2 linked regions of the Cryptosporangium aurantiacum genome follow. Each later gene encodes a partner of the first gene's protein in a complex. Links are inferred from orthologs where the notes say so. Each region holds a gene or a part of one and is shown in the gene's direction. Other genes may lie near its edges. The genes, in order: uvrA and mfd.

What was found.
Region 2: the proteins of uvrA (region 1) and mfd are in contact, whole or in part, in a crystal structure (PDB 4DFC), measured with the Escherichia coli proteins. The link is inferred for Cryptosporangium aurantiacum from one-to-one orthologs.

Annotation. Positions count from the first base shown.
Region 1 is NZ_FRCS01000001.1:585,461-589,217, forward strand. The notes cover bases 230-3,685. They hold uvrA (excinuclease ABC subunit UvrA), read left to right. Parts: upstream 230-539; coding sequence 540-3,485; downstream 3,486-3,685. Other genes in these bases: BUB75_RS02495 (MBL fold metallo-hydrolase), read right to left, coding at 230-288; BUB75_RS02505 (glucosyl-3-phosphoglycerate synthase), read right to left, coding at 3,617-3,685. Outside these bases: more of BUB75_RS02495, read right to left, coding at 1-229; more of BUB75_RS02505, read right to left, coding at 3,686-3,757. UniProt on the Escherichia coli protein: The UvrABC repair system catalyzes the recognition and processing of DNA lesions. UvrA is an ATPase and a DNA-binding protein. A damage recognition complex composed of 2 UvrA and 2 UvrB subunits scans DNA for abnormalities.
Region 2 is NZ_FRCS01000015.1:44,631-49,119, reverse strand. Bases 125-4,312 are described here. They hold mfd (transcription-repair coupling factor), read left to right. Parts: upstream 125-482; coding sequence 483-4,112; downstream 4,113-4,312. Other genes in these bases: BUB75_RS34535 (hypothetical protein), read left to right, coding at 4,240-4,312. In the rest of the region: BUB75_RS44560 (ABC-2 transporter permease), read right to left, coding at 1-114; more of BUB75_RS34535, read left to right, coding at 4,313-4,489. UniProt on the Escherichia coli protein: Couples transcription and DNA repair by recognizing RNA polymerase (RNAP) stalled at DNA lesions. Mediates ATP-dependent release of RNAP and its truncated transcript from the DNA, and recruitment of nucleotide excision repair machinery to the damaged site.

The DNA of each region.
Region 1 (3,757 bases):
CGCGCCGGTCTCCTTGGCCACCTCGGCCAGCGCCTGCCAGTGGTCGGCGTGCCGGTGCGTGGTGACGACCGTGGTGAGCTCCGCGTCGCCGAGCAGCCGGAGCAGCGTCCCGGCGTCGTTGGCGGCGTCGATCAGCAGCGCCTCGCCGGTGGCCGTGCTGCGGAGGAAATACGCGTTGTTGTCCATCGGGCCGACCGACACCTTGGTGATCGTCAGCGGACCCGCGTCGCGGGTGGCCGGAGCGCCCTGCGGATCGACGTGGCCGGTGTAGCCGAACTCGATACTCATGCTTTCATCCTGGTGCATCCGTGTTACGGCGGCGGCGGGGGAGTGATCCGCGTCACCACTGCGCTGCGTTCTCTCGAACATGCGGTCGAGTGCGGGCAGAAACTGTCGTACGCCGCCGTTAGATTGGGTGCCGGCTTCGTCTGGGTAATCCGTGCCGGTGAGCGCCGGTCACGGATCGCCGTGACGACACCCGGGGCTGGCGCGTATCCGCCCAGCTCAGCCGTACCGCCGACGAACGGAAGAGAATCACCGTGGCCGACCGGCTCCTCGTGCGTGGAGCACGCGAGCACAACCTGCGGGACGTCAACCTCGACCTTCCCCGGGACGCGCTGATCGTCTTCACCGGTCTGTCCGGGTCGGGCAAGTCGAGCCTCGCGTTCGACACGATCTTCGCCGAGGGCCAGCGTCGTTACGTGGAGTCGCTGTCCGCCTACGCGCGGCAGTTCCTCGGGCAGATGGACAAGCCCGACGTCGACTTCATCGAGGGTCTGTCGCCCGCGGTCTCGATCGACCAGAAGTCCACGAACCGCAACCCGCGGTCGACCGTGGGCACGATCACCGAGGTCTACGACTATCTCCGGCTGCTGTTCGCGCGCGCGGGCGTGCCGCACTGCCCGGTCTGCGACGAGCAGATCAGCAGGCAGACGCCGCAGCAGATCGTCGACCGGGTGCTCGCGATGCCCGAGGGTTCACGCTTCCAGGTGCTGGCGCCGGTGATCCGCGGTCGCAAGGGGGAGTACCTCGACCTGTTCTCCGAGCTCCAGGCGAAGGGGTACGCCCGGGTCCGGGTCGACGGCGTCGTCCAGCCGCTGACCGAGTTCACCGAGGGCGACACCAAGCTGAAGAAGCAGGAGAAGCACACGATCGAAGTGGTGGTCGACCGGCTGGCGGTGAAGGAAAGCGCCCAGCGCCGGCTGACCGACTCGGTGGAGACCGCGCTGGGGCTGGCCGGCGGCATCGTCGTGCTCGACTTCGTCGACCTGCCCGAGGACGACCCGGCGCGGGAGCGGAAGTTCTCCGAGAACTTCGCCTGCCCGAACGACCACCCGCTGGCGATCGAGGACCTCGAGCCGCGCACGTTCTCGTTCAACGCGCCGTACGGCGCCTGCCCGGAGTGCACCGGGATCGGCACCCGCAAGGAGGTCGACCCGGAGCTGATCATCCCCGACCCCGAGCGGACGCTCGGCGAGGGCGCGATCCAGCCGTGGTCGACCGGCCACAACCTGGAGTACTTCCTCCGCCTGCTCTCCGGCCTCGGTGACGCGCTCGGCTTCGACCTGGACACCCCCTGGGAGAAGCTGTCCGCGAAGGCGAAGCGCGCGATCCTGCACGGGCACGACACCCAGGTGCACGTCCAATACACGAACCGGTACGGCCGCAAGCGGTCCTACTACGCGAGCTTCGAGGGTGTGATGCCGTTCCTGGAGCGGCGGCACGCCGAGACCGACTCCGACTGGAGCCGGGAGCGGTACGAGGGCTACATGCGGGACGTGCCGTGCCCGGTCTGCCGCGGCACCCGGCTCAAGCCCGAGGTGCTGGCGGTCCGGCTCTCCGGCCGGAACATCGCCGAGGTCTCCGCGCTGTCGATCGACGAGTGCGCGGCGTTCCTCGGCGACCTGCAGCTGAACGACCGGCAGCGGATGATCGCCGGCCAGGTTCTCAAGGAGATCAACGAGCGGCTGCGCTTCCTGCTCGACGTCGGGCTCGACTACCTCTCGCTCGAGCGGCCGGCCGGGACGCTGTCCGGCGGTGAGGCGCAGCGGATCCGGCTGGCCACCCAGATCGGGTCCGGGCTGGTCGGCGTCCTGTACGTGCTGGACGAGCCGTCGATCGGGCTGCACCAGCGCGACAACCGGCGGCTGATCGAGACGCTGGTGCGGCTGCGCGAGCTCGGCAACACGCTGATCGTCGTCGAGCACGACGAGGACACGATCGCGGCGGCCGACTGGGTGGTCGACATCGGCCCCGGCGCCGGCGAGCACGGTGGCAACATCGTCGTCTCCGGCACCGTGGCCGAGCTGCTGGCCAGCGAGAAGTCGCTGACCGGCGCGTACCTGTCCGGGCGGCAGAACATCCCGGTGCCGGTGGTTCGCCGTCCGGTCGACCCGAAGCGTCGCCTGGTCGTGAAGGGCGCCCGCGAGCACAACCTGCGCGGGCTGGACGTGGCGTTCCCGCTGGGCACGCTCACCGCGGTCACCGGCGTGTCCGGTTCGGGCAAGTCGACGCTGGTCAACGACATCCTTTACACGGTGCTGGCGAACACGCTCAACGGCGCGCGGCTGGTGCCCGGGCGGCACCAGCGGGTGACCGGTCTGGACCTGGTCGACAAGGTCGTCGGCGTGGACCAGTCGCCGATCGGCCGGACGCCGCGCTCGAACCCGGCGACGTACACCGGTGTGTTCGACCGGATCCGGAAGCTGTTCGCCGAGACCACCGAGGCCAAGGTCCGCGGGTACGGGCCGGGCCGGTTCTCGTTCAACGTCAAGGGCGGGCGCTGCGAGGCGTGCACCGGTGACGGCACGATCAAGATCGAGATGAACTTCCTGCCGGACGTCTACGTGCCGTGCGAGGTCTGCAAGGGCGCCCGGTACAACCGGGAGACGCTCGAGGTGCACTACAAGGGCAAGACGATCGCCGAAGTGCTGGAGATGCCGATCGAGGAGGCCGCGGAGTTCTTCGCCGCGATCCCGGCGATCCGGCGGTACCTGGCGACGCTGGTCGACGTCGGGCTCGGGTACGTGCGTCTGGGGCAGCCCGCGCCGACGCTCTCCGGCGGTGAGGCGCAGCGGGTCAAGCTCGCGACCGAGCTGCAGAAGCGGTCGACCGGGCGGACCGTGTACGTGCTCGACGAGCCCACCACCGGGCTGCACTTCGAGGACATCCGCAAGCTGCTCGGTGTGCTGGACCGGCTGGTCGAGCAGGGCAACACGGTGATCGTGATCGAGCACAACCTCGACGTGATCAAGACCGCGGACTGGATCATCGACATGGGTCCGGAAGGTGGCAACAAGGGCGGCACGGTCGTCGCCGAGGGCACGCCCGAGCAGGTCGTCGCGGTCGACGCGAGCCACACCGGCCGGTTCCTCGAGCCGCTGCTGCGCGGCGAGGGCGCGGGTGCCGCGGCGCTGCGCGCCAAAGCCGAACGCACGGTGGCCCAGCGTCCGAAGCGCGCACGCAAGGCCGCCGTAGTCGGCTGAGCCGCCGACCGCCTAACGCGGCCGCGCCCCCTGCGAGCCCGCAGCGGGCGGGGCGTGGGGCGGGCCGCCGCCCTCCGAGCAACGCCGAACGGCCGCCCCACGCGAGCGGGGCGGCCGTTCGTGTGCGTTGATCAGGCGGTAGCGGACGACGCGCGACGGGACGCCTGGTACGACGGGAGGGAGATCATCGGCGGCCTCTCCTCCCACGGAATGTCCCAGGTCACCGGCACGACCTCGCCCTCTACCCGGCTGAACTGGACCAGGTCGTGGCC
Region 2 (4,489 bases), on another replicon or contig:
GTCCAGCGGCGACGGAACCGGCTCGACCAGCTCGGCCTCCACGACCTCGGGTACGACTCGCGGCCGGGCATGCCGGCCGCGGTGATTCCGAGGGTCCGCTGGCGGTAACGGCATCGCCGATCTCCTCGCTGGTGGGAGCCTCCTGCTGGGGTGGAGCGACGGTACCGAAACTCGCCAGCCGAAGATGGCGCTAATCCGCGGCTTGGTGCAATTCCCCAGCCATCCGGGAACAACGGGCGCACATTGTGCGCTCTGTCAGCCGGAAACTTGTGGGTCCGCTGCCAACAATTGACTCGTCGATCGGGCCGGGCTACCGCCGTGCGAGCCCGTGCGCACCTCGTCTTGTCGGTGCCTCGGCGTAGTCTTGCGAGTGCGTGGCCACCGGCTCCCGGCCCTGCATACGCTCGGTTGGGGCCTCTTTGGCGTGCGCGTCCGGGCTAATCCGTGCATCCCGGCCGGCCTGTGAAGTGGAAGGCATCCGAATGAGCCTCAGTGGTCTGCTCGACGCTGCCCGCACCGACCCGGCGCTGAGCCAGGCCGCGCGGCGCGCCACCGCCGATGCGGCGGGGGAGCTCGACCTCACCGCACCCGAGTCGTTGCGTCCGTTCGTGGTCGCCACGCTCGCCGCCGCGCGGGCCGACGCCGGACGCCGCTCACCGGTACTCGCGGTCACCGCGACCGGTCGCGAAGCCGACGACCTCGCGGCCGCGCTGACCTGCCTGCTGCGGCCCGATCGCGTCGCGGTCTACCCGGCCTGGGAGACGCTGCCGCACGAGAAGCTGTCCCCGCGCGCCGACACGATCGGCCGCAGGCTCGCGGTGCTCCGGCGGCTGGCGCACCCGTCCACCGACGACCCGACGACCGGCCCGCTCGACGTCGTCATCGCGCCGGTCCGCAGCGTGCTGCAGCCGCAGCTGGCCGGCCTCGGTGAGCTGGAGCCGGTCGGGCTGCAGGCGGGCGACACCGCCCCGCTGGAAGACGTCGTCGAGCGGCTGGTCGGCATCGCGTACGCCCGGGTCGACCTGGTCGAGAAGCGCGGCGAGTTCGCGGTCCGCGGCGGCATCCTCGACGTGTTCCCGCCGACCGAGGAGCATCCGGTCCGGGTCGAGTTCTGGGGCGACGAGGTCGAGGAGGTCCGGTACTTCGCGGTCGCCGACCAGCGGTCGCTGGAGATCGCGGCGCACGGCCTCTGGGCGCCGCCGTGCCGTGAACTGCTGCTCACCCCGGAGGTCCGCGAGCGGGCGTCGCAGCTGGCCAAGGACCACCCGGCGCTGGCCGAGATGCTCGACAAGGTCGCCGACGGCATCCCGGTCGAGGGCATGGAGTCGCTGACCCCGGCGCTGCTCGAGGGCTCGGGCGAGCTCGAGCTGCTGGTCGAGACGCTGCCGGCCGGAACGCACGTGCTGCTCTGCGACCCGGAGCGGATCCGGGCGCGCGCCCGTGACCTGGTCGCCACCAGCGCCGAGTTCCTGGCCGCGTCCTGGGCCGCCGCCGCGGGCGGTGGTGAGGCGCCGATCGATCTGGGAGCCGCCGCGTTCCGCAGCCTGGCCGACGTGCGCTCGGCGGCGATCGGCCGTGGCCTGCCGTGGTGGACGGTGGCGCCGTTCGGCACGGTGGCGCCCTCCGTGACGTCCGAATCGTTGGAAGCAGACGATGCGACCGACGTACACATCCCCACGGTCGACGATCCGGGTGCAGCCCGGGAGTCGTTGACGCTCGACGCGAAGTCGGTCGACGCCTACCGCGGCGACACCGCACGGGCGGTCGAGGAGCTGCGGCACCGGGTGGCCGACGGCTGGCGGGCCGTGCTGGTCTTCGAGGGGCCCGGGTCCGCGCAGCGGGCGACCGAGACGCTCCGCGAGGCCGACCTGGGCGCACAGCTGGTCGCCGACGTGGACAAATCGCCGGAGCCCCGCTCGGTGCTGGTGACGACCGGTCAGCTCGCCGGTGGGTTCCTGCTGGAGAGCGCGCAGCTGGTCGTGTTCACCGAGTCCGACCTCACCGGCGCGCGGGCCGGCTCCGGACGCGAGCGTGGGCGGATGCCGTCCCGGCGGCGGAACGCGGTCGACCCGCTGCAGCTTCAGCCCGGTGATTACGTCGTGCACGAGCAGCACGGTGTCGGCAAATACGTCGAGATGATCAAGCGGACGATCAACGGCGGCGAGCGCGAGTACCTGGTGCTGGAGTACGCACCGAGCAAGCGCGGCCAGCCCGGCGACCGGCTGTTCGTGCCGACCGACTCGCTGGAGCAGCTGACCCGGTACGTCGGTGGAGAGCAGCCCGCGCTGCACAAGATGGGCGGCGCCGACTGGCAGAAGGCGAAGGGACGCGCGCGCAAGGCGGTCAAGGAGATCGCCGGCGAGCTGATCCGGCTGTACGCGGCCCGGACCAGCACCAAGGGCTTCGCGTTCTCGGCCGACACGCCCTGGCAGCGCGAGCTGGAGGACGCGTTTCCCTATGTGGAGACGCCCGACCAGCTGGGCGCGATCAACGAGGTCAAGGGCGACATGGAGAAGCCCTACCCGATGGACCGCGTCATCTGCGGCGACGTCGGCTACGGCAAGACCGAGATCGCGGTCCGGGCGGCGTTCAAGGCCGTGCAGGACGGCAAGCAGGTCGCGGTGCTGGTGCCGACGACGATCCTCGCCAAGCAGCACTTCCTGACGTTCTCCGAGCGGATGTCCCAGTTCCCGGTCGTGGTGGCGCAGCTGTCCCGGTTCCAGACCGACGCCGAAGCCGCCGAGACCGTCGCCAAACTGGCGTCCGGCGAGGTCGACATCGTGGTCGGAACGCACCGGCTGCTCCAGTCGTCCACCCGGTTCAAGGACCTCGGGCTGGTCATCGTCGACGAGGAGCAGCGGTTCGGCGTCGAGCACAAGGAACAGCTCAAGCAGATGCGCACCGCGGTCGACGTGCTGACGATGTCCGCGACGCCGATCCCGCGGACGCTGGAGATGTCGCTGACCGGCATCCGCGAGATGTCGACGATCCTCACGCCGCCGGAGGAGCGGCACCCGGTGCTGACGTTCGTCGGCCCGTACGAGGAAAAGCAGATCGGGGCCGCGATCCGGCGCGAGCTGCTGCGTGAGGGGCAGGTGTTCTACCTGCACAACCGGGTCGAGTCGATCGAGCGCGCGGCTGCGCGGCTGCGCAACGCGGTGCCCGAGGCCCGGGTCGCGGTCGCGCACGGCCAGATGAACGAGGACGCCTTGGAGCGCGTCATGCTGGGCTTCGACGACAAGGAGTACGACGTCCTGGTCTCGACCACGATCGTCGAGTCCGGTCTGGACATTCCGAACGCGAACACGCTGATCGTCGAGCGGGCCGACGTGCTGGGGCTGTCCCAGCTGCACCAGATCCGGGGACGGGTGGGGCGTGGGCGCGAGCGCGCGTACGCGTACTTCCTGTACCCGCCGGAGCGGCCGCTGACCGAGACCGCGCACGACCGGCTCGCGACGATCGCGCAGAACTCCGATCTCGGTGCCGGCATGGCGGTCGCGATGAAGGACCTGGAGATTCGCGGGTCCGGCAACCTGCTCGGCGGTGAGCAGTCCGGGCACATCGCGAACGTCGGTTTCGACCTGTACGTCCGGCTGGTCGGTGAGGCGGTCGCCGAGTACAAGGGCGAGCGCACCGAGATCGAGTCGGAGGTGAAGGTCGATCTGCCGGTCGACGCGCACCTGCCGCACGACTACATCCCGGGCGAGCGGCTGCGGCTGGAGGCGTACCGCAAGCTCGCCGGCATCACCACCGCCGAGGATCTGGCGGCGGTCCGGGAAGAGATCCGCGACCGGTACGGCAACCCGCCGGAGCCGGTGGAGAACCTGTTCGCGGTGGCGGCGTTCCGCGTGAAGGCCAAGGCGGCGCACATCAACGAGGTGTCGCTGCAGGGGAAGCAGGTGCGGTTCGCGCCGATGCGGCTGGCGGAGTCGAAGGCCATGCGGTTGCAGCGGCTCTACCCGGGGTCGATGTACAAGCAGGCGGTCGACGTCGTCCTGGTGCCCCGGCCGGCGACGGCACGGGTCGGCGGACAGCCGTTGCGCGACACCGCACTCCTCGACTGGGCGGCGGATTTCCTCGACGCGATGTCGCCGGAACCGGCCAGGGTCTGATCCGTTCCACGGGGTGAGTCGTATTCGCGTCACAGCCCCGTGGAGCGGCAGGTCGTGGCCCTAACCTCACCGTCGCGGCGGACGGCGTCCGCTGCGGTTCCTGTGCTGCGAGGAGATGGTGAGGGTTATGAGCAGTCCGTACCCCGGTCAGACGCCGAACCATGGTGGTGGTGTTGGCCCCGGGTATGCGGCGGGTCCTCCCTCCGGGGACGCACGTCGGCTGCCGCCGACGTCGGTGTTCCCGTCTTCGGCCCCGGGTCAGCAGCAGTCGTACCCCGCGCAACAGTCATATCCCGCGCAGCAGTCGTACCCCGCGCAGCAGTCGTACCCCGCGCAGCAGTCGTACCCGGCCGGTGGTGGTGATCTCACGCCGCAGC